2 linked regions of the Microbispora hainanensis genome follow. The protein of the gene in region 2 interacts with the protein of the main gene of each other region in a pairwise test. Links are inferred from orthologs where the notes say so. Each region holds a gene or a part of one and is shown on either strand. Other genes may lie near its edges.

Region 1 (14,198 bases), 4.0 Mb from region 2 along the record:
GCGCAGCGCCACGACCTCGGCGTGCGGCCCTCCGGCGTAGGCGTGGAAGCCCTCGCCCGCGACCTCGCCCGACGGATCGAGGATCACACAGCCGACGACGGGGTTGGGACTGGTGCCGCCCAGTCCCCGGGCGGCGAGCGCGATCGCGCGCCGCATGTGAAGGATGTCCCGTGAGGTCACCCCGGTCTTCCTCTCGCCGTTGTCTACGGCGGGCCCCGGGGTTGTTCGGGATGCGGCCTCGCATCATCTGCACGGACGGCCTCGCTCCGGCGCGGCCACACGGCCGCCCGGCGGCACCACGACCGCCCGTTCGCGCGCTTCCTCCCATCCGGACTTTCACCGTCGGTCCTGGAATCTCACCAGGTCCACCGGCCGATGGCTTCGGCCGGGTCGCGGACTTCACCCCTGGGGGCAGGGATGTCACCGCCGGTTCGGAATTACACCGACCCCGGAGCACGCTGCTCTGCTACCCGTCAGTGTAGCCGTGCCCGGCTCGTGGCCCGAAGGTGGGATTGGGGTGATCTGCGGCACACGCTTAGCAGTTGCGTTTCGTCTCAGCGGTGTGCGAGTTGTGTCACAAAGCTGTGACACAAAAGGATTTGTGTAATAAGTAGTGTTCCGCGCCACGTATAACGAGGTCAATGCGGTCGCAGGACACAAGGTGATTTACTTTGCACAACGAAGCAAGCAAGCGGCGAACTACCCGCCTCAAGTGATTGACCCCCGCAAAATTAGTTGCCAGGGTTCCCTATAGTCGGATCTCTTCCGATCGTTAATGGTCCATCCGGGAGCACCGCACCATGACGTTCCCCTCCTCGACCGCGACCGACGCCGGCGCGGAGTCCGCGGACGCCGCGGACGCCGCGGGCACGGCCGGTTCCGGTCCCGCCGTCGTCGGCCGCTCGCCCGGCCAGCTCATGTGGCGCCGCTTCCGGCGCGACAAAACGGGCGTGGCATCGGCCATCATCGTGCTCGCGTTCTTCCTGATCGCGTTGCTGGCTCCCGTGATCTCCGCGCTGTACGGCAAGGATCCGTACACGACCTACGGGCAGAACCAGCCCGGCCTGCTGAACGACTTCGGCTACCCGATCGCGCCCAACGGCGGCATCAGCGGCGACTTCTGGTTCGGCCTGGAGCCCGGCCTGGGTCGCGACGTGTTCACGCAGCTCGTGTACGGCATCCGCACCTCGCTGAGCATCGCCCTCGTCGTGACGGTGATCACCACCATCATCGGCGTCGCGATGGGCATCACCTCCGGCTACCTCGGCGGCAAGACCGACTACGTGATCGGGCGGGTCATCGACACGCTGCTCGCCTTCCCCTCGCAGCTCTTCCTGATCGTGTTCCTGCCGGTCGTCGAGGCCGCGATCGTGCTGCCCGAGGAGGAGACGCCCGTCTGGCTGCGCTACGTGTCCATCTGCGTCGTCCTCACCGTCCTCGGCTGGGCCACGATCGCCCGGTTGCTCCGCGCACAGGTGCTGTCGCTGCGGGCGCGCGAGTTCGTCGAGGCCGCCCGCGTCACCGGCGCGTCGCCGTTCAGGGTGATCTTCAAAGAGCTTCTGCCCAACCTCTGGACTCCGATCATCATCCAGTCCACGCTCGCGCTCCCGCTGTACGTGGGCGCCGAGGCCGGTCTCGGCTTCCTGGGCGTCGGCATGACGGAGCCCACCCCCGACTGGGGCCGGATGTTCCAGGTGGGAGTGAACGTCTACCACTCCGACGTGACCTACCTCCTGTTCCCCGGCGTCTCGATGCTGATCTTCGTGGTCGCCTTCAACCTGCTCGGGGACTCCATTCGCGACGCCTTCGACCCCAAGACAAAGCGCTGACCACACGCGCTCTCCCCCATAGGAAGGACCACATGAGATCGCATAGCAGGCGGATCGCCTCGATGACGGCCGTGCTCGCGGTGGGCGCGCTCGCCCTCGCCGGCTGCGCCAAGGGCGGGGGCGGCGCGGCACCCCAGGGCGCTGCGGGCACCTCGCAGAAGCCGCTGGAGAACAAGGCCGTCAGCGCCATCTCGGTCGGCACCGCGGCCGACTCCACCGGCCCCGCCCCCGAGGTTCCGGGCGCCAAGTCCGGCGGCACGGTCTACATGATCGACCGGGACGACTTCAGCCACCTGGACCCGGGCCGCGTCTACGTGAACTACAACTCCTCGGTGTCCCACCTGTTCACCCGCCAGCTCACCGCGTACAAGCACGACGACTCGGGCAACATCAAGCTCGTCGGCGACCTGGCGACCGACACCGGCACCACCACCGACAACGGCAAGACGTGGAAGTTCACGCTCAAGGACGGCCTGAAGTGGGAGGACGGCTCGCCGATCACCTCCGCTGACATCAAGTACAGCTTCGAGCGCCTGTTCGCCGACTTCATCACCGAGGGCCCGGACTACGCCGAGACGTGGCTGGTCCCGGACCCGAAGAAGCCGTTCCGCGACCAGTACAAGGGCCCGTACGACGGCAAGGAGCTCGACACGATCGAGACTCCGGACGACAAGACGGTGGTCTTCCACCTCAACGGGGAACACCCGGACTTCAACTTCACCGTGGCCATGACCGGCTACGGCGCCGTGCCCAAGGCGCACGACACGAAGCAGAAGTACGACAAGCAGCCGTTCTCCTCGGGTCCGTACAAGATCGTGAGCCACATCACGGACAAGTCGCTGGACCTGGAGCGCAACCCGAACTGGGACCCGAAGACCGACCCCATCCGGCACGCGTACCCGGACAAGTTCCACATGGAGTTCGGCCTGCAGGCGCAGCAGACCACCGAGCGCTTCATGGCCGACACCGGCACCGACAAGCAGGCGTTCACCTTCCACAACCCGGTCGCCCCCGAGCGGGTCCAGGAGGTGCTGGGCAACCCCGAGCTGATGAAGCGGTCGCTGCAGGGCCTGACGCCGTTCACGACCTTCTACAACATCAACACCAAGCGGATCACCGACGTCAACGTCCGCAAGGCCATCATCACGGCCTGGCCGTCCAAGCAGATCCAGCAGCTCGAGGGCGGCGAGATCGCGGCCGGCAAGATCGCCACGACGGTCATGAGCCCGACGGTCCTCGGCTACGAGCAGTTCGACCTGTACAACAAGCTCGCCAAGCCCGAGGGCGACCCCGAGGCGGCCAAGGCGCTGCTCGCCAAGTCGGGCACCCCGAACCCGACCGTCGTCTACGCCTACAACCAGACGCCGGTCCAGGAGAAGGTCACCGTCGCCATCAAGGAGGCGCTGACCAAGGCCGGCTTCAACGTGGTGGCCAAGCCCCTCAACCCGACGACGTACTACGACGCCATCGGCCCGGTGGACAACAAGTACGACATCTACTGGGGCGGCTGGGCGGCCGACTGGCCGACCGGATCGACCGCGATCCAGCCGCAGTACGACGGCCGGCTGATCTCCGACAACCAGCCGAACTACACGCACCTCAACGTGCCGGAGATCAACGACGCCATCGACAAGGCCAACGCGATCAGCGACCCGGTCGAGGCCGGCAAGGCGTGGGCCGCGATCGACCGGCAGATCATGGACCAGGCCGCGATCGTCCCCGAGTTCTACCAGACCTACTTCGGTCTGTACGGCTCGGGCCTCGGCGGGGTCAAGTTCGACCCGATCGAGGGTGAGCAGTCGGCCCTCGACATCTACGTGAAGTAGCAGCAACCAGGGTCCGCCGCCCCTTCGCCGGGGCGGCGGGCCCCAGGCCCGTCCCGCCCGCAGGAGCAAGTGCGAGACCATGACCAGCTATCTGGTACGCCGCGTCGCCGGCGCCCTCGTGATCCTGATGATCATCAGCGCGATCACGTTCTACCTCTTCTACGCCGTCCCGCGTGACCCTGCCCGGGCGTTCTGCGGCAAGATCTGCCAGCCCGAGACACTGGCGCTGATCCGGCACAACCTGGGCATGGACGAGCCGCTCTTCGTGCAGTACTGGCACTGGCTGGCGGGCATCTTCACCGGCCGCGAGTTCGTCCAGTTCGGCGAGTGCCCGGCGCCCTGCCTCGGCTACTCCTTCGCCACCCAGGAGCCCGTCTTCGGCGCCATCGTCGACCGCTTCCCGGTGACGCTGTCGCTCACCCTGGGCGCGTCGGTGGTCATCCTGGCGTTCGGCATCATGACCGGCATGATCGCGGCCTGGAAGGTCGGGCAGCCGCTCGACAAGATCGCGAGCGCCTCGTCGGTCGTCGGAGCCTCGCTCCAGATCTACTTCGTCGGGCCGCTGCTGGCGTTCTACCTCGTGGACACCCTGCAGCTGATCCCCCGCCCGTCGTACGTGCCGATCACCGAGAACCCGTTGGACTGGTTCACCCACCTGCTGCTGCCGTGGGTGGTGTTGTCGATCATCTTCACCGCCAACTACACCCGCATGACCCGTTCGCAGATGGTCGAGCAGCTCACCGAGGACTACGTCCGTACGGCCCGCGCCAAGGGCATGTCGAACAAGGCGGTCTTCTTCCGCTTCGCCTGGCGCGGCGCGATGATCCCCATCGTCACGATCTTCGGTGTCGACCTCGCAACGCTCCTGGGCGGCGCGATCATCACCGAGCAGACGTTCAGCCTCCACGGCATCGGCGAGCTCGCCGTACGCGCCGTGCAGAACACCGACCTGCCGATGCTGCTCGGCGTGACCATCGTGGGCGCGGCGGCGATCGTCCTGCTGAACATCGTGGTGGACGTGCTCTACGCGTTCATCGACCCGCGGGTCCGCCTGACCTGAGCCCGCCCTACCAACGCCCTACCAAGTCGAACCGGGAACTGGAGCAGCAAGTGACCACCGTGTCGTGGAGCAGCGAGCCGGGGACCTCGCGCGGCCCCGGGCCGTTCCTGTCCGTCCGCGACCTGAGCGTCGAGTTCAGCACCGAGGACGGCATCGTGCACGCCGTCGACGGCCTGTCCTTCGATCTGGAGAAGGGCACCACGCTCGGCATCGTCGGCGAGTCCGGATCGGGCAAGTCGGTGACCAACCTCGCCATCCTCGGCCTGCACGACCCCGCACACACGAAGATCAGCGGGGAGATCTGGCTGGAGGACCAGGAGCTGATCTCGGCGGACCGCACCACGATGGAGCAGCTCCGCGGCAACCGCGTCGCGATGATCTTCCAGGACCCGCTGACCGCGCTGTCGCCGTTCCACACGATCGGCCGGCAGATCGGCGAGGTCTACCGCAAGCACAAGGGCGCGAGCAAGAAGGAGGCCCGCGACCGGGCCATCGAGATGCTCCGCCGGGTGGGCATCCCGCAGCCGGAGCGTCGCGTGGACAGCTACCCGCACGAGTTCTCCGGCGGCATGCGCCAGCGCGCGATGATCGCGATGGCGCTGGTGTGCGACCCCGACCTGCTCATCGCCGACGAGCCGACGACCGCGCTCGACGTGACCGTGCAGGCGCAGATCCTCGACCTGCTCAAGGAACTCCAGCAGCAGTTCGGCACCGCGATCATCCTGATCACCCACGACCTCGGCGTGGTGGCCGGCACCGCCGACAACGTCATGGTCATGTACGCCGGGCGGGCAGCCGAGCGCGGCACCGTCCGCGAGGTGCTGCGCGAGCCGCAGCACCCCTACACGTGGGGCCTGTTGTCGTCGATGCCGCGCCTGAACGCGCCCGTCGACGTCCCGCTGATGCCGGTGCGCGGCACTCCCCCGAGCCTGCTGAACCCGCCGTCCGGCTGCCCCTTCCACCCGCGCTGCGACTACACGAAGCTCGCCGGGCCGGAGCTGTGCTTCGGCCAGCGGCCGTCGATCTCCCCGGAGACCGGGCACGGCGACGCCTGCTACCTCACGCTGGAGCAGAAGAGGGAGCTCCGCACCGCGAAGACCGAGGACCACGCATGAACGAGACGCTGCTGGAGCTCAAGGACCTGGTCAAGCACTTCCCCGTGCGGGGCGGTGCGCTGATCAAGCGCCAGGTGGGGGCCGTCCACGCCGTGGACGGCATCGACCTCACGGTCGGCGAGGGCGAGACCGTCGGCCTGGTGGGCGAGTCGGGCTGCGGCAAGTCCACCAGCGGCCGCCTGGCGGCGCGCCTCCTCGAACCCACCTCCGGCAAGATCCTCTATCGGGGCCAGGACATCAGCCACCACTCGCGCCGGCAGCTCAAGCCGATCCGGTCCGAGATCCAGATGATCTTCCAGGATCCCTACAGCTCGCTCAACCCGCGCCACACCGTCGGCACGATCATCCGCGGGCCGATGGAGGTCAACGACATCAACCCGCCCGGCGGGCGCAAGAAGCGGGTCCAGGAACTGCTGGAGATCGTCGGCCTCAACCCCGAGCACTACAACCGCTTCCCGCACGAGTTCTCCGGCGGCCAGCGGCAGCGCATCGGGATCGCCCGGGCCCTGGCGCTCGACCCCAAGCTCATCATCGCCGACGAGCCGGTCTCGGCACTGGACGTCTCCATCCAGGCCCAGGTGGTCAACCTGCTGCAGCAACTGCAGCGCGACCTCGGCATCGCGTTCCTGTTCATCGCGCACGACCTCGCGATCGTCCGGCACTTCTCGCAGCGCGTCGCCGTCATGTACCTCGGCAAGATCGTCGAGGTGGGCGACCGCGAGTCGATCTACGAGCGGCCCCGGCATCCGTACACGCACGCCCTGCTGTCGGCCGTGCCGGAGCCGGACGTGTCGAGCGAGCCGCGCGAGCGCATCCGCCTGGCCGGCGACGTCCCGTCGCCGATCAACCCGCCGTCCGGCTGCCGGTTCCGCACGCGCTGCTGGAAGGCCCAGGACAAGTGCGCCACCGAGGTGCCGCCCCTGGTCAGGCTCAGCGGCAACCGCGAGGGTCACCTGACCGCCTGCCACTTCCCCGAGGCGCCCACCACGCAGGGCGAGGACGTGGTCCTCGACCCCGCCCTCGCCTGACGCTTCCCGGCACGCGCGACGGGCGCGGCCCCCTCGGGGGTCGCGCCCGTCGTCGTTTCGTCCGATGTACGCCCGCTGCCCTGCCGTACGGATGCGGCACCGGCGGCGTGGCCCGGTGGTCGGCGCCGCTGTCCCCCGGGGACGCCCGAAGCGGTGACGGCCACCGCCGTCAGCCGCCCTGCGGCGCAGGATTCCGGCCCCGGAGGCGCCGACGCGCAGGTGCCTGCCGTGTGCTCGGCGACGGGCCGGGCGGGGCCGTTCAGGCGGGCGGGGCCGTTCAGGCGGGCGGGGGCGTTCAGGCGGGCGGGGCGGCCCGTTCGGCGAGGCTCCTGAGCTCCTGGACGGCGCGGGCGGGGTCGTCGGAGCCGTAGACGGCGTTGCCCGCCACGAAGACGTCGGCCCCGGCCTCGGCACAGCGCTCGATCGTCTCCGCGGAGACACCGCCGTCGACCTGGAGCCACACCTCGCCGCCGTACTTGTCGATCAGCGCCCGGGCCCGCGACAGCTTCGGCAGCACGATGTCGAGGAAGCGCTGCCCGCCGAAGCCCGGCTCGACGGTCATGACGAGCATCATGTCGATCTCGGGCAGCAGGTCCTCGTACCCCTCGACGGCGGTCGCCGGGTTCAACGCCAGACCTGCCCTGGCCCCGGCGGCGCGGATCGCCCGCAGCGTGCGCACGGCGGCCTTGGCCGCCTCGGCGTGGATCGTCACACTGGCCGCGCCCGCCTCCGCGTAGTCCGGCGCCCATCGATCCGGGTCCTGGATCATGAGGTGGCAGTCGATCGGCGTCGAGGTGGTCTTCAGCAGCGACTCGACGACCGGCAGGCCGAGCGTCAGGTTCGGCACGAAGTGATAGTCCATGACGTCGACGTGGAGCCAGTCGGCGACGTCCTTGACGCGTGCGGCCTCGTCGGCGAGGCGGGCGAAGTCCGCGGACAGGATGCTGGGCGAGATCTGAACGGCCATAGTGCCTGCAGTCTATTTCGCCGGGACCTCCGTCCCGCTCCTTCCCCCGGCAACCCCGGCGACCCCGACGACCCCGACGACCCCGACGACCCCGACGGCCCCGACGACCCCGACGACCCCGACGGCCCCGTCGTCCCCGATGGCAGGGCGCGGGTGCCCGCTCAGGCTTCGGCGGCGAGCTGCCGCCGATGCGCGGGCGGGCCGGTGGAGTCGCCGCTCCGCCGATAGTCGGTGAGGTCGCGCAGGCGCCGGATCGGTGAGGCCAGCAGCACCAGCGGAATGCAGACGGCCGGGACGACGAAGATCAGCAACGTGATCCGGCCGCCGAGCATCCCGGCGACCGCTCCGGCGACCAGGCCTCCGACCGGGATCGCGCCCCAGGAGACGAAGCGCACCGTGGCCATCACCCGGGACAGCAGGCCGGGCGGGCTGGCGATCTGCCGATAGGTGCGGGTCACCACGCTGAACGTCACGATGCCGGCGGCGAACACCACGTTGCCCACGGCGAAGGCGGCGAAGCCCGGCCAGCCGGCGCCGAGGGGAATGACGAGCGCCCCGGCGACCGCGGCGAAGCCGGCGACGATCAGGGCCCGGGCGGTGCCGAGCCTGGCCGTGACCCGGTTCGTCAGGGCCGCGCCGATCAGCGAGCCGACGCCGTCCGCCGCCAGCAGCAGGCCGACGAGGCCGGGCGCGGCGTGCAGCTCGCGTACGAGATACAACGCGTAGAGCGCCTGCTGTGCCCCGCAGACCGCGTTGGCCGCGGTGGCGGCCCACATGCACGGGCCCATGACCGGGTGGCGCGCGACGAAACGCCAGCCTTCGCCGATCATCTCGCGCATCGGCGGCCAGCGGTCGGGGGCCTGTGCGCGGCGTTCCGGCAGGGTCCGCAGCAGCAGGGCCGAGACGAGGTAGCCGGCCGCGTCGACGAGGAGGGTGGGCACCGCCCCGAGCACCTGGACGACGATGCCGCCCGCCGACGGCCCGCCGAGCTGGGTGGCGGCATGGGTGCCCGACGTCAGGCTGTTGCGCGACTGCAACTGCTCCCTGCTCACGATCGACGGCAGAAAGGTCGAGTTGGCGACGTCGAAGACGACGTTCGCGAAGCTCGTCACGAGGGCCACGATCACGAGCTGGGCGACCGTCAGCCGGTCGGACCACCAGGCCAGCGGGATGGAGACGATCGCCGCCGCACGGGCCAGGTCGGCGCCGACCTGCACCCGTCGCATGGGGAGCCGCTGCACCACCACCCCGGCGGGCAGGCCGATCACGATCCAGGCGACGTAACCGGCGGCGGCGATCAGGCCCATCTCGAACGCGGAGGCGTCGAGCACCGTCAGGGCCGTCAGCGGCAGCGCCACCGCGCCGACCGCCGAGCCGACCGCGCTGACCGTGCCGGCCGTCCACCACCGCCAGAAGACGGCCGCCCCGCCTCCGCTGTCCATTCCCATCCCCGCGCCTCTCCTCAGTCAGTTCCAATCTGAAACGCACTATACTGGAGCGCGTGAAGCGCGCGGATCTACCCGACTCCGACTGCGGTATCGCGCAGGCCCTCGGCGTGATCGGCGACTGGTGGACGTTCCTGATCGTTCGCGACATCGCGGGCGGCATCACCCGCTTCGACGGTCTTCAGCGTGAGCTCGGCGTCAGCCGCCGGGCGCTGGCCGAACGCCTGGCCGGGCTCGTCGACCACGGGGTGCTGGAGAAGCGGCCCTATTCCGAGCACCCGCCGCGTTACGACTACGTGCTGACCGCGAAGGGCGAGGGCCTGCTGCCGGCGCTCATCGCACTGCAGGACTGGGGCACCAGGCATGTGATGGGCGACGGGGCGCTGACCGCGACCAGCGAGGACGGGTCCGCCGAAAGCCGCCGCGTGCACGATCTGGTCGGCCGGAAGGTGCCGGACGTCGTGCTGGATCGCCACGACGGCGAGCCGGTCACGCCCGTCGCGCCGGGCGTCTGGACCGTGCTGTTCTTCTTCCCCGGTGCCTTCGCCCCGGGCACCCAGGGCTACCCGCCCGGCTGGACCGACATCCCGGGGACGAAGGGATGCACCCTGGAGGCGCTCACCTACGCGTCACGGCATGCCGGCTTCGAGGCGGCAGGCGCCGCGGTCCGGGGCGTGAGCACGCAGCGGCCCGACCAGCTGGCCGCCTTCGTCGAGCATGCGACGTTGCCCTATCCCCTGCTGTCCGACCAGGACAGCAGGCTCGCCGCAGGGCTGCTGCTGCCGACCTTCCGGACGGCCGGCGTCGACCGCTTCAAGCGCCTCACGCTGCTGGCCGACCCCGGCGGGATCATCCGGGCGGTGCAGTTCCCGATCAACGATCCGGCCGGTTCCGTGGACGAGATGCTCGCCCTCGTCCGCGATCGATGACATCCACCGCCGCCCGCAATCAGCCGCGCGTACGCGGGCCGATGACTGCGGCCCGCGCGCCGGCCGCCTGACGCGCGCCTGCGCTTCACCGTCGCCCGGGAGACGCCCGGCTCCGCGGGTGGTCTCCTCCGCGGGTGGTCTCTGTGGGTGGTCTCCTCTGTGGGCGGTTGCGGCTGTGGGCGGTTCGGCTGTGGGCCGTTGCGGCGGGACCGTCAGGTGCGGCGCAGCAGCGCGAGGAACATCGCGTCCGTGCCGTGCCGGTGCGGCCAGAACTGCGCGTACGGGCCGTCGCCGAGACCGGGCACCTCCGGCAGGAACGCGCGGGCGTCCAGCACCTCCACGCGGTCGCGCACGTCCTCCACCATCGCGCGGGTCTCGGCCAGGTGCGGCGAGCAGGTGACGTACGCAACGACACCGCCCGGCCGGACGGCCTCCAGCGCCGAGCCGAGCAGCCGCCGCTGCAGCGCGGTCAGCTCGGGGATGCTCCGGGGGTCGCGCCGCCAGCGGGCCTCCGGACGCCTGCGCAGGGCGCCGAGCCCGGTGCAGGGGGCGTCGAGCATCACCCGGTCGAACACGCCCGGCCGCCAGGCGGGCCGGGTGCCGTCCGCCGTGATCACCTTCGCCTCGCGGGTGGTGCCCCACACCAGCCGAGCCCGGTGATACTGCACGTCGGCGCCGAGCAGCCGGGCGCCGCGCTGGGCCGCCACCGCGTCGAGCAGCCCGGCCTTGCCGCCCGGGCCCGCGCACATGTCCAGCCAGGTGAAGTCCTGGTCGAGCGGCACACGGGTCAGCGCGAGCGCCACGAGCTGGCTGGCCTCGTCCTGCACCGCGGCCCGCGCCTCCCCCACCGCGGGAAGCGAGCCCGGGTCGCCCTCCGGCAGATAGGCGGCGTACGGCGAGTAGGCGGCCCGCTCGGCGCCCGCCGCGACCAGCTCGTCCACCGTGGCCCGGCCCGGCCGCGCCACCAGCGCCACGCGGGGCCGCTCGTTGTCGGCCTCCAGCAGCGCGGCCGTCTCGTCCACGTCGCCGCCGACCGCGTCGCGCAGGGCGGTGACGATCCAGCGCGGGTGGCTGTAGGCGATCGCCAGGTTGCCGATCGGGTCCTGGTCACGCGGCGGTGCGACGATCTCCAGCCACTGCTCCAGCGTGCGGCCCGCGACCTTGCGCAGCACGGCGTTGGCGTAGCGGGACGGGCCCGGCCCGACACGCAGCCGCACGAGGTCGATGGTCGCGCTGACCGCCGCGTGGGGCGGGATCCGGGTGCGCAGAAGCTGGTGGACGCCGAGCCGCACCGCGTCGAGCAGCGGCGGGTCCACCTCCTCCGGCGGCCGGTCGCTGCACGCGGCGATGACCTCGTCGTAGGTCCCCAGGCCGCGCAGCGTGCCGTACGCCAGCTCGGTGGCGAGGGCCGCGTCACGGCCGGTGATCCGCCGCTGCCGCAGCAGGGTCGGCATGAGCAGGTTGGCGTACGCGTCGCGCTCGTCGACGGCCCGCATCAGGTCGTAGGCGGCGTTGCGCGCCTCGTCGCGGGGCGGGCGTCCGCGGCCCTGCCTCGGCTGCCCGGCCTTCGCCGCGTGCGCGGCCTGCCCGCCGCGTCCCGGCCTGCCGCCGCGTCCCGGGCGGGCCTGTCCTGAGTCGCCTCCCGGGCCGCCGCCCTGGCCGCTCCCCTGGCCACGCCGTGCGCCGCCGCCCTGCCCTCTGCCCTGCTTCACGGTGTCACCCTCGACCCTGCCACAACCACTGCCACGACCACTGCCACGACCACTGCCACGACCCTGTTCACCCTGAGATGCCGCCGCTCTTACTCCGCCCTCCGCGGCCCTGTCATCTTCGGCGCTGTCACCTTAGACACCGCCCCGTTCGATGGAGGCACGTGCGGCGCTACCGCCCTCGGTCCTGTCCCTCACCGATCCGCCGGCCCTAGTTCCGCCGGCCCTAGTTCCGCCGGCCCGGTCGGCCAGCCCTGGTTCCGGCCACCGGGACGGTTCCGGCTCGGCGGCGGATTCCACTGCCTGCCGGGCGTCTCCCGGAACGATGCCGGGGCCGTGGCGGGCGGGGCCGTTCAGACCAGGGTCTCACCATCCGCGAACCGGACGCCGCGCCCCCATTCGGCCGCGGTCATCTGGCGCTTGCCCTGCGGCTGCACCTCGCCGAGCTCCACCGGGTGGGTGCCGGTCCCGACGAGGACGGACTTCCGCGTGGCCGCGATCTCGCCGGGGGCGAGCTTGCCCGCGTCGGGCGCGAGCCGCACCGGCCCGATCTTGACCCGCTGGCCGCGGAACTCGGCCCACGCGCCGGGAGCCGGAGTGCAGGCCCGCACCAGCCGGTCGACCCGCATCGCGGGCGCGGTCCAGTCGATCCTGGCGTCCTCGACCGTGATCTTCGGGGCCAGGCTGACGCCGTCCGCGGGCTGCGGGCGCGCCTCCAGCGTGCCGTCCTCTACCCCGTCGAGCGTGGCGAGCAGCAGCCCCGCGCCGGCGTCCGCGAGCCGGGCCAGCAGTGCCCCGCTCGTGTCGCCGGGCCGGATCCGCTCGGTGAGCACGCCGAACACCGGCCCCGCGTCCAGCTCCTTCACGATGCGGAAGGTCGAGGCGCCGGTGACGTCGTCGCCGTGCAGCACGGCGTGCTGCACGGGCGCCGCGCCGCGCCAGGCGGGCAGCACGGAGAAGTGCAGGTTGATCCACCCCTGCGGGGGGATGTCGAGCGCCGCCTGCGGCAGCAGGGCGCCGTACGCGACCACGGGGCAGCAGTCGGGGCCGATCGCCCTCAGCCGGTCGAGGAACTCCGGGTCTCCGGCCTTCGCCGGCTTGAGCACCTCGATCCCCGACTCCTCGGCGAGCTGCGCCACCGGGCTGGGATGCACCTTGCGGCCACGGCCGGACTGCGCATCGGGCCGGGTCACCACGGCCGCCACCTCGTGACGGGGCGAGTCCAGCAGGGCGCGCAGCGACGGGAGCGCGGTGTCGGGCGTGCCGGCGAAGACCAGGCGCACTACAGGGCCCTTCCCTGCGTGGCGTGCGGCGAGACCTTCACCACCGGCGCCGACAGGCCGCTCCACTCGGCCTCGCGGATCGCCTTCATCGCGAGCTTGCGCTGCTTGGGGTCGAGGCGGTCGATGAACAGCACGCCGTCGAGGTGGTCGGTCTCGTGCTGGAAGCAGCGCGCCATGAGGTCGGTGCCCTCGATCGTCACCGGCTCGCCGTGCATGTTATAGCCCTTGGCCACCGCTCTGATCGCGCGGGGCGTCGGGAAGGTCAGGCCGGGGAAGGACAGGCAGCCCTCCTCGCCCTCCTCGTCGATCTCGCCGCCGAGGTCGAGATCGGGGTTGATGAGGTGCCCGAGCTGCTCGTCGACGTAGTAGGTGAACACGCGCAGGCCGACGCCGATCTGCGGCGCGGCCAGGCCGGCGCCCGGCGCGTCCATCATGGTGTCGGTCAGGTCCTTGACGAGCTTGCGCAGTTCCTTGTCGAAGTCGACCACCGGCTCGGCAGGGGTGCGCAGCACCGGGTCGCCGAACAGGCGGATCGGCTGAATGGCCAAGGGTTGACTCCGTTCACGTCACGTACACGAGGAGGATCACCCCAGTCTACGGGCGCGAACGCACCTTCATCGCCGTCTTCCTGGCGGTCTTCGCGATCAGCGGGTCGGGGTGGTGCCTGCCGAGCATCTCCAGCACCGCGAGAGCGTCGGGGTGGTCGACCCGGCCCATCTGGGGCACCAGCGTCAGCAGGTCCTCCCCGAGGAGGTCGAAGTGGGCCACCGAGTCGACCGGGGCGCCGATGTAGAGCAGGGCGGCGAGGGTGTCCACCGCCACCCAGGCCCCGTCGCCCTCGCCGAGAGCCGGCGCCTCCAGATCGCGTACGCCCAGCCAGGCGGCGGCGTAGCGCCACATCATCGGCTCGTCCAGGGCCTCCCGTACGGCCTGCGCGGCCTCCGGGCCCAGCTCCTCCAGCACGGTCCCTGCGGTGCCGCGCTGGGCGGCGTTGCCCGACGCGGCGA
Region 2 (14,104 bases):
ACAGGGTGATCGGGACGTTCCCGGCGCCGGTGCCCTCCAGCACGACACCCCTGGCTCCGGCGTCCACGACGGACGTGACGATCACCGGATCCATCTCCGGATATGTCTTGATCAGCGCGACGTTCGTCTCCGGCTCTCCCCGCGCGGCCGGGGGCCGTGGCGGCGGCGTCGCCGTCATCTCGACCCGGCCGTCCACCACCCGGCCGAGGATCGGCTCGGGGGCGGACGAGAGGGCAGCCACGCTCGTGGCGTCGGCCATCGTGGCCCAGCGGGCCGCGTGCAGTTCGTCGTTCGCGCAGACCACCGCGCCGACTCCGCGAAGAGCCGGGTCGGCCGCCGCGGCCAGGGACGACGCGAGGTTGCGCGGGCCGTCGCTCGACAGCTCGTCCAGCCCGCGTACGGCGCCGGTCAGCACGATGCCGCCGCGCGGAGCGGCGGGGCCCGCGAGCAGGTCCGCGAGGAAGGCCGTCTCCTCGATCGTGTCCAGGCCGTGGGTGACGACCACGCCGTCGAACCCCTCGTCCAGCAGGGCCGTACGCACCCGCCGGGCCAGCCGCAGCATGGTGGAGGCCGAGGTGTCCCAGCTCGGCTCGGCCTGCACGTCCTCGGTCACGACCTCCACGCCGGGATTCCCGGGGATGGCCGCCAGCAGGTCGGCGGCCGTCGCGAGCCCCGGGCGGCCCGTGCGACGGGCGTACGCCATGACGTCGCCCGTCGCCACCAGCAGCACGCGTCCGCTCACGCCGCGCCGTCCTCGGCGGCGACTCCGGCGTGCTGTTCGAGCCGCTCGATGCGCCGCATGAGCGGAGCGATTTCCTGACGGACGACCGCCGCCACCGCCTGCACGGCGCTCTGAGAAGAAGCCTGGGCCGTGCTCTGGGACGCGGAGGCGTCCTGTGCCTGGGCTCGGAGGTGGACGTAGCCTGCGAGCGCCGCCACGACCGCGCGCCGCGTGAGGCGTGGCTCGGCGCCCCGCTCGCGCAGCACCTGCCCGCCGATGCCGTCGGGCTCGGCGACCAGGCCGAGCAGCAGGTGCTCGCACCCGATGTAGTTGTGCCCCAGGGCATGGGCCTCGGTGACCGCCAGTTCGAGGGCGTTGGCCGCATGCGCGTCGAACCGGCTCGGGCCCTTCGGCGTCCCCTCGTCCCCGGACTCGTTCGGGCCGGTGGGTGCGGACGGGCGGCGGGCCGTGAGGTCGCGCTCGATCAGAGCGGGCTCGACCTCCATGGCCCGCAGCACATGCAGGGCGAGGTTCCGCCCCTCGGCCAGCATCGCGGCGAGCAGGTGCTCGGTGCCGATGCCGGCGGCGTTCTCGGCCCGGGCCTGTTCCAGCGCCAGCCGGAAGACGGCGCGGGTCCTGGGCGTGAAGTGCGACAACCGGGGGTCGTCGATCTCGAAGTCGCCGAGGATGCTCTCGCGGATGGCGCTCACGCGGCGGACCGCCTGCTCCAGCGCCCGCTGGCAGATCGCGGACACCGGAAGCGCCGCGTCCTTGACCGCCTCCGCCAGATCATCCGGCAGGTACACGTTGATCTTAGGCATGCATCATTCATACCCCCATTGGGGTTATATATCTACCCCCAACCGCGAAAGCGGCGTCAGGGGAGCGTGACGTACTTGCCGAGGAACGCCCGCACCTCGGGGATGTCCAGCCGGTAGTCGACGTTGGTCGTCTTGCAGGCGTCGTCCACGCCGCTGATCGTCGTGGCCACGAGCAGGTTCGAGTCGGGGCCGCCCAGGAAGTTGGGGCCGCCGGAGTCGCCGTAGCAGGTTCCACCCTCGTCACGCGAGGACGGCATCAGGTCGAGCCACCTGGCGCCCAGGCGCTTGAAGGAGATCGAGGTCTGGCTGCGCGTGTCGGTGTAGTGGTAGCGCCATCCGTTCCCGTCCCGCTTCTTCGTGGGCTCCACCGAGCCGTACCCGACCGGGGTGAAGCGCGCGGTCTGCAGGGTGCCGTCGGCCTTGAGCTGGTCGAGCAGGCCCAGCGAGGGCAGCTTGGCCGGCGCGATGCCCTCGACGGGCGCCGGGAAGATCACGACCGCCAGATCGTAGGCGTCGCCCTTGTATCGCGAGTCGGGCACGAAGCGACCGGTGTAGAGCTTCTCGCCGGGCTGGTAGTGGTCGGCGAAGGAGACCCGGGCGGTCTTCTGGCCCTTGTGCCCGCAGTGGGCGGCCGTGAGGAAGACGTTCGGCGAGATGAGGGTGCCGGTGCAGTACGCCCACGTGCCGTCGCTCTCCGGCTCATTCCCGATGAGGGCGCCCACTTCCGGGTGATCGCCATTGTCTGCCGAGCCATGGGTGATGGCCGACGCGGGCAAGGCGATACCGACCACCAAACCCACCAGAACCATGACAAAAAGGACAAAACGCATGCCCGAATGTATCCGAGCATGGACTCTCTATGACAAATAGGACGAGAAAAATCTACCGGCCGCCAGATCAGGACTTCCCGCACGCTCGCCCCACGGGCGACTCCCACCCCACTAGTCAAAAGACTGAGCGGCCCGAGCCGCTTACCTCGGCATCCGAATCGCAAGTGGCTCGTGCCCGGCAAGAGAGCCCGAGAGGCCGTCCCACTCCTCCGCCGACCACACGGCGGAACCCGGCGCGGGCGGGATCCACAGGGGTGCAGCGCCGGCGGGCTGGGCGAGGAGTGATGTCGCGGGCACACCACGGGCATGCCGGGGGCACGGCTTCCCGTGGACGTTCGCGTTCGGCCGTAGTCAACCGGAACAGCTACGATCGGCCCGTGACCGCGCTCCCCCAGGTCACGGGGCTGATTGGTCGAGGCGGCGCTCTGTGCCCCCGGTGGGACTCGAACCCACACCACAGCCCTTTTAAGGGGCTTGCCTCTGCCATTGGGCTACGGGGGCGCCGCGATCATATGTCACGGATCACTCCTCTGTAAGCAAGTTACGTCTTACGCGGCTTGTCCCCCTTTCCACAGCGCGTGAACGGCACGCCTGGGAGCCGGCCGGTCAAGGTCCTGGAGACCGTCCGCACCTTCTCCCCCGTCCACCACACCAGCATGTCAGAGCACAGGAAGACGCGACGGCCCGGCGGGTGGGCCGCCGGGCCGTGTGCGTGTTCCGAGGTCGTCCGCCGAGCCGTCCGCGCCGGGCGGATCAGTGCTTGACGCCGCTCTTCGCGGCCGCCCGGAACTCGTCGCGCGGGTGCTCGATCTCGCCGAGGGAGATCGTCTCCCGCTTGAAGAACAGCGAGAGCGTCCAGTCCATCACCACGCGGACCTTCCGGTTGACCGTGGGGACCCGCGACAGGTGGTAGGTGCGGTGCATGAACCAGGCGGGGAAGCCGCGCAGCTTCACGCCGTAGACGTTCGCGACGCCCCGGTAGAGGCCGAGCCCGGCGACCGACCCGGCGTACTTGTGCCGGTAGTCCGCCAGCTTCTGCCCGCGCAGGTAGGCCGTGATGTTGTCGCCGAGGACCTTCGCCTGCCGTACGGCGTGCTGGGCGTTGGGCGCGCAGTACTGTCCGGGGTTGGTCACGTCGGGCACGCCCGCGATGTCACCGGCGGCAAAGGCGCCCTTGACGCCCGCGACGGTCAGGCGCGTGGTGGTCTTGATCCGGCCGCGCTCGTCGAGCGGCAGGTCGGTGGAGTTGACGATCGGGCTCGGCTTCACGCCGGCGGTCCACACGATCGTGGCCGACTCGAACTCGTCGCCGTCGGAGGTCTTGACCAGACCGCCCTCGCACGACTGGAGGAACGTCTTCATCTTGAGCTCGATGCCGCGCTCGCGCAGCTGCTCGGCGGTCCACTCGCCCATCTCTGGGCCGACCTCCGGCAGGATGCGGTCGGACGCCTCGATCAGGACCCAGCGCAGGTCCTTCTTGTCGATGCTCGGGTAGTAGTTGACCGCGTCGTCGGTCATGTCTTCGAGCTCGGCGAGGGCCTCGATGCCCGCGAAGCCGCCGCCGACCACGACGAAGGTCAGCGCGCGGCGGCGCACGTCCTCATCGTCGCTCGACTCAGCGCGGTCGAGGAGGGCCAGCACCCGGTTGCGCAGCGCGATGGCCTCGCCGACGGTCTTGAAGCCGATGGCCGCGTCCTCCAGGCCGGGGATCGGCAGCGTACGCGAGATCGAGCCGGCCGCCATGACGACGACGTCGTACTCGATCTCACGGGACTGGCCCGCGGCGGGCTCGAAGGTCAGCGTGCGCGCCTCGTGGTGCACCTTGGAGACCTTGCCGTTGAGGATGCGCACCTTGGGCAGCACCCGGCGCAGCGGGGCCACGACGTGGCGCGGCGAGATGTTGCCGGCCGCCGCCTCGGGGAGGAACGGCTGGTAGGTCATGTACGACTGCGGGTCGATCAGCGTGATCCGCACGCTGCCGTTGCGCAGCTCACGGCGGAGCGTGCGCTGGAGCCGCAGAGCCGTGTAGAGGCCCACGTATCCACCGCCGACGATGACGACGTGCTTCCAGTTGCGGTCTGCCACGATGCCCTCCTTGTGAAAGCATTCACAAGCTTACGTCACGGATTGGCAACCGCACCATTCCGCCAGGGCCGAAGGTCCAGTGATTTTCCCCACTCCGTCATCTCTTGACGTCATTTCTTGGAAAAATTCCTGCAATCTTCCCGAAGTGATCGACTTCACACTCGTGAAATGGTTCACAAGGTCGCCTTGCCCAGTGCGGCGGCGCGGGCGAAGACCGCGTCGAGCATGTCCGCGGTGACCCGGCCGGTGAAGGTGTTCTGCTGGCTCGGGTGGTAGCAGCCGATGAGCGTGACCGGTGCCTCGCCGTAGGAGAGCGGCACCTCCACCGCGTGACCGAACGGCGGCCTGCGGCGCGGCAGCGTGAACCCGGCCTCGCGCAGCGCGGGCCACACCGCCTGCCAGGCGAAACCGCCGAGTGCCACGATCACCCGGGTCGTGCCCGCCACGAGCGCGAGCTCCCTGGCGAGCCAGGGGAGGCAGGTGTCGCGCTCCTCCGGGGTGGGCTTGTTGGCGGGCGGGGCGCACCGGACCGCCGCCATCATCCGAGCGCCGATCAGCCGCTGCCCGTCGCCCGCGTGGACGCTGGTCTCCTGCACGGCGAACCCGGTGCGGTACAGCGACGCGAACAGCCAGTCGCCGCTGCGGTCGCCGGTGAAGATCCGGCCGGTTCTGTTGCCGCCGTGCGCGGCGGGCGCGAGCCCGACGATGAGCGTGTGCGGCGCCTCGTCGCCCCAGCCCGCGATCGGGCGTCCCCAGTAGGTCTCATCGGCGAACGCCCGCCGTTTGACGTCGGCGACCTCCTCCCGCCACTTGACGAGGCGCGGGCAGGCGCGGCACACCGACTGCCTGGCGGTCAGTTCGGCCAGCGTACGGCTCTCCGCGGCCAGTTTGGCGACCTCGTGGGCGTCGTGGGCGACGGGGGTGTCCGGGGACGCGGGGTCACCCGGCCGGCCGGAACCGGGAGGAACGAAGCTCATGACACCGATCGTGCCAGGTCAGAAAATGTGCGTCCGCCGGGAAGCGGGCTTCGCGGCACCGGCGCGTGTCACGAAGCGGTCATGCCGGGAAAGATTCCGATCTTTTCCGTCGTGCCGGAGATGGGTACGTAGGGCCCGTGTCCATCGACTCATGCCCCCCGCTGTTCGGCCCGGCGTTCGACGCCGATCCCTACCCCGCCTACGACTGGCTGCGCCGGAACGCGCCGGTGACCCGCGTGCCGCTGCCCGGCTGCGAGGCATGGCTGGTCACGCGGTACGAGGACGCCGTGACCGCGCTGACCCATCCCGCCCTCGCCAAGGACCCGGCGGCCGGCTCGCCCGAATGGCGGGCCGCCTCTCTCGGCCTGCCTCTGGACCACCGGCCCGGGCTCGCCCGCCACATGATCAACGCCGACGGCGCCGACCACGCGCGGCTGCGGCGGCTGGTGAGCGGGGCCTTCACCCCCCGGCGGATGGCGGGGCTGCGGACGCGGGCGCTGGAGGTGACCGACGCGCTGCTCGACCGCCTCGACGGCCCGGAGACGGACCTGATCTCCGGTCTCGCCTATCCCCTGCCGATCACGATCATCTGCGACCTGCTCGGCGTGCCCGAGGAGGACCGGGCCACCTTCCACCGGCACGCCTCTGTCATCGACTCGGCGGCGGCGTCCGAGGTGGAGGAGATCGCCCGCGCCACCGACGCCCTGGAGATCTTCCTGGCCGACCTGGTCGAGCTCAAGCGCTCCCGGCCGGGCGACGACCTGCTCACCGATCTCGTACGCCGGTCCAACCAGGGCGAGATCGACAAGGACGAGCTGACCTCCACCGCGTTCCTGCTGCTGATCGCGGGCCACGAGACGACCGTGGCGCTGATCGGCAACGGCCTGCTCGCGCTGCTGCGGCACCCCGCCCAGGCGGCGGTCCTGCGCGCCGATCTCTCCCGGCTGCCGGACTTCATCGACGAGATGCTGCGTTACGACGGTCCCGTACGGAACGCCACCTGGCGCTTTCCCACCGAGCCCGTGGTGATCGGCGGCCAGGAGATGCTGCCCGGCGAGCCCATCCTCGTCTCGCTGCTCGCGGCCAACCGGGACCCGGCGGCGTTCGCCGACCCGGACGCGTTCTCCCCCGGCCGGGTCGGCGAACCGCACCTCGCCTTCGGCCGGGGGCCCCACTATTGCGTCGGCGCGGCCCTGGCCAAGGTGGAGGGGGAGGCCGCGATCGGCCGGGTGCTCGAACGCTTCCCCGATCTGGCCCTCGCCGCCGACCCCGCCGAGCTGCGCTGGTGGCCCAGCGCCATCATGCGCGGACTGTTCTCGCTGCCCGTCCGCCTGCACGGCTGACGCCCCGCCCGGCTCCGGCCGTACGGCTCGGACCTTACGGCTCGGACCTTACGGCCGGAGCCGGGACGGCTGAGACTGGACGGGGCGCAGCCGGGACTATCGGCGGGACGGCGTGGCCGACGGCTCGGAAGATGGCGACGGCGACGCGGAAGGCGTCGCGGTGTCCGTGGGCGCCGGGGTGGTGGGCGTGCACGTGGGCTCCAGCCCACGGGCGGCCGGTCCACGGGCGGCCCGTCCGGGACGGTCGTCCGAGGGCCGCAGCGGCAGCGGGTAGGCGTTGCGGATGGGCGGCTCCCCGTCGCAGGGGATGACGATCTCCTGGTCGAAGCCCGGATCCAGCATGATCGGGTCGCCGTCCTGGTCGTAGAGCCGGACGTCGTGCAGCGGCGTCCCGTCCGCCGCGTACGGGAAGATGTTGGTGACCTCCCCGCCGAAGGAGGACACGTTCTCCACCCGCACGCCCAGGCCCTCCGGCCGGGAGCCGTAGTCGAAGGCCACGTCGCGCGACGGCGTGCCCGGCACGTCGGCCATCGCCGTGATCACGAGCACCGCGGCCACCAGGTTGGCTCCGAGCAGCAGCACGCGGCCCCAGCGCGACGCTCGCGCGCGGCCCCGCCGGCCCAGCCACACCGATCCCCAGACGACCGCGAGCGTGAACACCCAGGCGGGGATGTCGCCGGGGATCAGCCCGGGGGCGCTGATCGGCGCGAGCACGGCGAGCGCGATCGCGTAGCCCCGCAGCACCCACCAGGCGGGGCGCAGCTCCGGGGCGAAGGCGGCGGCCTGCCGGTAGGGCGGGAGCACGAGCAGCCGCGTGTGGACGCGCCGGACCGCACCGCTCACGCGCTCGCGCAGCCGCCCGCCCAACGAGGAGCCGCCGTCCGACGGCCGCCCGCCATAGGCGGCCCGCAGCTCGGCCGCGTACGCCTCGGGGCTGCCGAGGCGCTCCTCCAGCGACATGCCCGGCTCGGCGGCGACCTCGGCGAGATGCTCGTCCAGGTCCTCCAGCAGCGCGTCCCTGTCCCCGGCGGGGAGATCGGCGAGCGCCGCGCGTACGGCGGCGGCGTAGTCCTGGGGCGTCATCGGGGGCGTCGTTGGGGGAGTCATCCCGGATCGACCTCCTTGAGCAGGTCGTTCATGGTGGCGGCGAACGACGTCCAGGTCTTCGCCGAGGTCTGGAGGAGTGAGCGGCCCACGTCGTTCAGGCCGTAGTACTTGCGGTGCGGCCCCTCGTCGGAGGCCACCACATAGGAGGTGAGCGCTCCGGCCTTGAAGAGCCGCCGCAGCGTCCCGTACACCGAGGCGTCGCCGACGTCCTCCAGCCCCGCCTCGCGCAGGCGGCGTACGACGTCGTATCCGTAACTGTCGCGCTCGGCGAGCACCGCGAGGACCGCCAGGTCGAGAACCCCTTTGAGGAGCTGGCTACTGTCCACGCAAAGCACGGTACTCCGCAATGCGCAATAGTGGCAAGATCTTCTGTGCGACCCTCACGCGATCCGGACGACGTACTTGCCGCTGCCCCGGCCGTCGGCGAGCAGTTGGTGGACGCCGGGCACCTCGCCGAGAGAGTCGATCACGGTCACCGGCACGTCCAGCCGGCCCTCCGCGACCAGGTCCAGCACGCGGCGCAGGCCCCGCGCGATCCGGTGCGGCGCGTTCACGGTGAGGGCGCTGGCGCTGAAGCCGACGATCCCCACGTTGCCCCGCATCAGGCGAGGGTGGGGCGGCAACGGGGACACCTCACCGCCTCCCGCGTTGCCGAACAGCACGATCCTGCCGCCGGGCCCGGTGACCTCCAGGTCGAGTTCGAGCAGCTCGACGCCGAGCGGGTCGAGGACGACGTCCACACCCTCGGGCGCGGCGGCCCGGATGGCGGCGCCCGCCCCCTCGTCGCGGACGACCACCGTGTCGTAGCCGGCCGACCGGGCCGCCTCGGTCTTGTCCGCCCGGCCCACGGTGCCGATGAGCCGTCCTCCGCCGAGCGCGGGCACCAGACGGGCCACGGCCGACCCGACGCCGCCGCTCGCGGAGTGCACGAGCACACTCTCTCCCGCGCCGAACCTGGCCGCGTCGGTGAGCAGCAGCAACGCGCTCGTCAGCATCAGCGGGGCGGCCGCGGCGAGGGGGGAGGGCACGCCGTCCGGCAGCGGCATGGTGAGAGCGGCGGACGCCACGGCCACCTCGGCAAGACCGCCGGACGGGGTGAAGGCGGCCACCCGCTGCCCCGGCACGAGACCGGAGACGCCTGGGCCCACCCGGCGCACGGTGCCCGCCACCTCCTTGCCCGGCACGTACGGCCAGGCCGTGACGTAGCCCGGGTCTCCCCTGCGCGCCATCACGTCGATGAAGTTGACGCCCGCGAAGGAGACGTCGATGGACACCTCGTCCGCGCCGGGCTCCGGCACCGGCATGTCCGCGATCTCGGTCAGATCCGACCCGTGCGACGGCCCCGTCATCACCAGTGCCCGCATGACCCACTCCTTTTTCGACGTTCGTCGTACTACGAAAGTCGTACCACAGTTGTACGATGGTTGTCGAAAGAGAAAGGTGGGGAGATGCCACGAACCCAACGCCGCAGGTCGGCACTGACGCATCCGAACGCCGCCGAGATCGACCTGCTCGACGTCCTGCACGCGCTGGCGGACCCCACACGCATGACGATCGTGCGGACGCTGCGCGCGGAGCCGGAACGGCCCTGCGGCACGTTTCCGGTGGATGTGGCGCCGTCGACGCTCACGCACCACTTCCGGGTGCTCAGGGAGGCAGGTGTCATCCATCAGCGGGAGGACGGCAACCGCCGGTGGACCGCGCTGCGCCTGGCCGATCTCGACGGCCGGTTCCCGGGCCTGCTCGACTCGATCCTCGGCGCGTACGAGAACGAGCCCGCCGCTCCTTGAGCCTTCGTCGAGCCTTCGTCAGGCCTTTCTCAGGCGAGGGACCAGGCGATGCCGTCGAGGATGTCGTGCTCGCTGACGACGACCTCGGGGAAGCCGTAACGGCGGACTATGCGGTCGAGGATGAGCGCGCCCGCGCCGATGACGTCCACCCGGCCCGGGTGCATGACCGGGATGGCGGCCCGCTCGTCGTGGGTCATGCGCAGCAGCCGCGCGGACACCTCGTGGACCCGTTCGGCCGGGATGCGCGAGTGGTGGATGCGCGCGGGGTCGTAGGCGGGCAGGCCGAGCGCGATCCCGGCGACCGTGGTGACCGAGCCCGCCAGGCCGACCAGCGTCCGCGCCGTACGCACGGGGACGCGCTCCTCGACCCGGTCCATGGCCGCCTCGATGTCGGCGACGGCCGCCTCCACCGTCTCGGCGCTCGGCGGATCGTCGCGCAGGTGGCGCTCGGTGAGCCGCACACAGCCGATGTCCACCGACAGCGCGCCCTCGACGGACCGGGAGCCGACGACGAACTCGGTCGAACCACCCCCGATGTCCACCACGAGGTAGGGCGTCTCGGCGTCCGATCCGGCGAGGCCCCGGGTCGCGCCGGTGAACGACAGCCGCGCCTCCTCGTCGCCGGTCACCACCTCGGGCTCCACGCCGAAGATGTCGCGCACCCCGGCGACGAAGTCGGCCCGGTTGGCGGCGTCACGGGTCGCCGAGGTGGCGACCACGCGGACCGGCACGGGGCCGTCCGGGGAGTGCTCCCTGATCAGCTTGGCGTAGCCGCGCATGGCCGTGAAGGTCCGCTCCAGGGCCTCCGGCGCGAGCCGTCCCGTACGGTCGACGTCCTGGCCGAGCCGGACGATCTCCATCCGCCGTTCGACGTCGGTGAGGACGTCGCCGGAGATATCGGCAATGAGAAGGCGGACCGAGTTGGTCCCGCAGTCGATGGCCGCGACCCGCTTCGTCTTCACGCTCGTTCCCTCAGTCCGTCTCGGTGCTCCGCGTAGCCTGGGGCCGCTCTGCGGGGCTCTCAACGACCACGCAGGGGCCGCCGGCCCACCAGTCGGGCAGCGCGTCGAGCGCCTCCCGGCCGAACGGGTTGACCCCCGGCGCGGCCAGCTCGTGGGCCACCAGCGCGTGCAGGCACTTGACCCGGCCCGGCATGCCGCCGGCGCTCTGCATGTCGCGCGGCAGCGGCTCCAGGCCCTCTTCCTTGGCCGCCTGGTCGCGGCGGGCGACGTAGTCCTCGTGGGCCGCCCGGTAGGCCTCGGCCAGCTCGGGGTCCTCCGCGAGCCGGGCCTGCATGCTCTTCATCAGACCGGACGACTCCAGCGTGCCGATCGCCGAGGCGGCCTTCGGGCAGGTCAGGTAGAACAGCGTGGGGAACGGCGCCCCGTCGGGCAGCCGGGGCGCGGTCTCCAGCACGTCGGGCAGGCCGCAGGGACACCGGTGAGCGACGGCCCGCACCCCGCGCGGCTGCCGCCCGAGCTGCGCCCGCGCCGCCGCCAGGTCAGCGGGGTCCACACGGCCCGTGTGGCCCGCGTGGTCCGCCTGGTCGTCCGCCACGTCGATCTCCTCGCCCTTCACTCTGTGCGCCCTGCACCCTCAACGCTGTGCGCCCTTAACGCCGTGCGCCCTGCGCTGTTGACACTGCGCGCCCTGCGCCGTTGACACTGCGCGCCCTGCGCCGTTGACACTGCGCGCCCTGCGCCGTTGACACTGCGCGCCCCGCCGTTCCCGGCGGCGTCCGTGATCCTCATCCCGGGGTCCTCATCCCAGGCCCTCATCCCGGGGCCCTCATCCCACCGCCGGCGGCGCCGACGCCGACGGGGACGCCGTGGGTGCGGGACTGCGCCCCGCCGCGGGTGCGGCGGGCCGCCCCTTGTCGGCCGCCTCGAACGACCGCCAGAGAGTGACGTACCAGGCGGGACGCTCCGGCTGCTTGGTCCCCGCCTTGGCGGCGGCGGTGCCCGCCGTGTCCTCGTCGATCACCTGGTAGCAGTCGGCGCCCGGCTCGCAGTAGAACAGCCGTTCCTTGGCCAGGCGCTTGATGTAGTCCGGATCCTCCAGCCGCCTGCGCCGCTGCTCCAGGTTCTGGAGCTTGCGCAGCGCGTTCGCCTGCTGCGCCTCCAGCTGGGCGATCTGCCGGCGCTGGGCGACGTACTCCCGCGCGGGGTAGGCGAGGCTCATGGCGATGGCGCACACGACGACCGCGAGGATCGCCGCGCGCCCGGTGAGCTGCGGCCGCTTCGCCGCCACGAAACCACCCCTCCCGGTCGGTCAGCGCGTGGGCCCGGTGACAACGGCCACACTAACCGCCCGTCCCGGCCGTACACGCCCGGTTGGGCACGGCGTCGCCGCGCCCATCGCCCCACCGGGCGTCCGGAACGTGTCCGGCCGGAATCCCCGTCTGCCGCAGAGTCTGCCGCAGGGCCCGCCGCAGGCTAGCCCTGGAAGCGCGGGAAGGCGGCGCGACCGGCGTAGCGCGCCGCGTCGTCCAGCAGCTCCTCGATGCGCAGGAGCTGGTTGTACTTGGCCACGCGGTCCGAGCGGGCCGGGGCGCCGGTCTTGATCTGGCCGCAGTTGGTGGCCACGGCGAGATCGGCGATCGTGGTGTCCTCGGTCTCGCCGGAGCGGTGGCTCATCATGCTGCGGTAGCCGCTGCGGTGGGCCAGGTCGACCGCGTCGAGGGTCTCCGACAGCGTGCCGATCTGGTTGACCTTCACCAGCAGCGCGTTGGCCGCGCCCTCGGCGATGCCGCGGCCGAGCCGCTCGGGGTTGGTGACGAACAGGTCGTCGCCCACGAGCTGGACCTTGGTCCCGAGGGAGGCGGTGATGGCCTTCCAGCCCTCCCAGTCCTCCTCGTTCAGCGGGTCCTCGATGGAGACCAGCGGGTAGGAGCGGACCAGGTCCTCGTAGAAGGAGATCAGCTCGGCGGACGACACGCCCTTGCCGTCGATCGTGTAGACGCCGTCGTTGTGGAACTCGCTGGCCGCGACGTCGAGCGCGAGCGCGATGTCCTGGCCCGGCGTGTAACCGGCCCTCTCGATGGCGACCAGGATCAGGTCGAGCGCGTCGCGGTTGGACGGCAGGTTGGGCGCGAAGCCGCCCTCGTCGCCCAGGCCGGTGGCGTAGCCCTTCTCCTTCAGTACGCTCTTGAGCGTGTGGTAGGTCTCCGCGCCCATGCGCACGGCCTCGGAGAACGTCTCGGCGCCGATCGGCGCGATCATGAACTCCTGGATGTCCACGTTGGTGTCGGCGTGCGCGCCGCCGTTCAGGATGTTCATCATCGGCACGGGCAGGATGTGCGCGTTCGGCCCGCCGACGTAGCGGAACAGGGGCAGGTCGGCGCTGTCGGCGGCGGCCTTGGCGACGGCCAGCGAGATGCCGAGGATCGCGTTGGCCCCGAGACGGGCCTTGTTGGGCGTGCCGTCCAGGTCGATCATCGTCTGGTCGATGAGACGCTGCTCCTCGGCGTCGAAGCCGATGAGCTCGTCGGCGATCTCGTCGGTCACGCCGAGGACGGCCTTCTCGACACCCTTGCCGAGATAACGCTTCTTGTCGCCGTCGCGCAGCTCGACGGCCTCGAACTGACCGGTGGAGGCGCCACTCGGAACGGCGGCACGGCCGGTGCTGTAGTCGTCCAGCAGTACCTCGACCTCGACCGTGGGGTTCCCACGGGAGTCGAGGATCTCGCGGGCGGTGATGGCCTCGATGGCAGCCACGAACGCTCCTAGCAAAATGGCGGGCGGTTTGCCACCCGAGCCTATCGGTCCTTACTACTCGGTACTGCGCAGGGTGTCCCGTTCACGGCGTGTCCGAGCGGGTGCTCTCCCACTCCTCCACGCGCCGCCGGTATTCCCTGGCCGCCGCCCTGAGCTCGGCCTCGGGATCGAGCCCCGCGTCCTGGATCTCCCGTACGAGCGCGAACAGGCGGGCGCCCGCGGACGGCGTGAGGTCGCCGGCGAGGGAGCCGGGCGCCCCGACCCCGCCGGCCCGGCGCAGGAGCTGGGCGGCCAGGGAGATGGCCGGCTGGCCCATCGGCACGCCGCTGAGCACCGAGCCGGTCTCCCCCTTGGCGGCCCGCTCGGCCGCCTTGATGGTCTCCCAGGTGTCGCTGACCTCACCGGCACCGGAGACCTGGACGTCCGCGAAGACGTGCGGGTGGCGGCGCACCAGCTTCTCCACGATCCCGTCCGCCACGTCGTCGATGTCGAAGCCGTCCCCGTCCGGCCCCATCCGCTCCTGGGCGAGCCGGGCGTGGAACATCACCTGGAGCAGCAGGTCGCCGAGCTCCTCGCGCAGCGGCGGGCCGAAGTCGCCCTCGTGGATGGTCTCCAGCACCTCGTAGGCCTCTTCGACCAGGTAGGGCACGAGCGACTCGTGGGTCTGCTTGCGGTCCCACGGGCACTCGCGGCGCAGCCGGTCCATGACCTGCA

Evidence for each region.
Region 1: the proteins of eno (region 2) and rpe interact in binary tests that used the Escherichia coli proteins (3 or more experiments, as listed by UniProt). The link is inferred for Microbispora hainanensis from one-to-one orthologs.

Annotation. Positions count from the first base shown.
Region 1 is NZ_CP108086.1:5,112,058-5,126,255, reverse strand. What follows is about bases 5,990-8,873. They hold rpe (ribulose-phosphate 3-epimerase), read right to left. Parts: upstream 7,826-8,873; coding sequence 7,154-7,825; downstream 5,990-7,153. Other genes in these bases: OHB01_RS23920 (MFS transporter), read right to left, coding at 7,987-8,873; OHB01_RS23930 (ABC transporter ATP-binding protein), read left to right, coding at 5,990-6,858. In the rest of the region: bifunctional diaminohydroxyphosphoribosylaminopyrimidine deaminase/5-amino-6-(5-phosphoribosylamino)uracil reductase RibD, read right to left, coding at 1-180; OHB01_RS23950 (ABC transporter permease), read left to right, coding at 801-1,829; OHB01_RS23945 (ABC transporter substrate-binding protein), read left to right, coding at 1,862-3,655; OHB01_RS23940 (ABC transporter permease), read left to right, coding at 3,735-4,715; OHB01_RS23935 (ABC transporter ATP-binding protein), read left to right, coding at 4,766-5,830; more of OHB01_RS23930, read left to right, coding at 5,827-5,989; more of OHB01_RS23920, read right to left, coding at 8,874-9,273; OHB01_RS23915 (winged helix-turn-helix transcriptional regulator), read left to right, coding at 9,327-10,199; OHB01_RS23910 (RsmB/NOP family class I SAM-dependent RNA methyltransferase), read right to left, coding at 10,412-11,911; fmt (methionyl-tRNA formyltransferase), read right to left, coding at 12,262-13,191; def (peptide deformylase), read right to left, coding at 13,191-13,739; OHB01_RS23895 (hypothetical protein), read right to left, coding at 13,786-14,198. UniProt on the Escherichia coli protein: Catalyzes the reversible epimerization of D-ribulose 5-phosphate to D-xylulose 5-phosphate.
Region 2 is NZ_CP108086.1:1,132,578-1,146,681, forward strand. What follows is about bases 11,251-14,040. They hold eno (phosphopyruvate hydratase), read right to left. Parts: upstream 13,391-14,040; coding sequence 12,110-13,390; downstream 11,251-12,109. Other genes in these bases: OHB01_RS05165 (septum formation initiator family protein), read right to left, coding at 11,463-11,924; OHB01_RS05175 (MazG family protein), read right to left, coding at 13,473-14,040. Also shown: OHB01_RS05100 (asparaginase domain-containing protein), read right to left, coding at 1-742; OHB01_RS05105 (Clp protease N-terminal domain-containing protein), read right to left, coding at 739-1,542; OHB01_RS05110 (trypsin-like serine protease), read right to left, coding at 1,599-2,264; OHB01_RS05120 (NAD(P)/FAD-dependent oxidoreductase), read right to left, coding at 3,126-4,460; OHB01_RS05125 (uracil-DNA glycosylase), read right to left, coding at 4,631-5,434; OHB01_RS05130 (cytochrome P450), read left to right, coding at 5,572-6,777; OHB01_RS05135 (HAAS signaling domain-containing protein), read right to left, coding at 6,874-7,884; OHB01_RS05140 (PadR family transcriptional regulator), read right to left, coding at 7,881-8,210; OHB01_RS05145 (quinone oxidoreductase family protein), read right to left, coding at 8,265-9,248; OHB01_RS05150 (ArsR/SmtB family transcription factor), read left to right, coding at 9,333-9,674; OHB01_RS05155 (Ppx/GppA phosphatase family protein), read right to left, coding at 9,704-10,636; OHB01_RS05160 (DUF501 domain-containing protein), read right to left, coding at 10,647-11,189; more of OHB01_RS05175, read right to left, coding at 14,041-14,104. UniProt on the Escherichia coli protein: Catalyzes the reversible conversion of 2-phosphoglycerate (2-PG) into phosphoenolpyruvate (PEP). It is essential for the degradation of carbohydrates via glycolysis.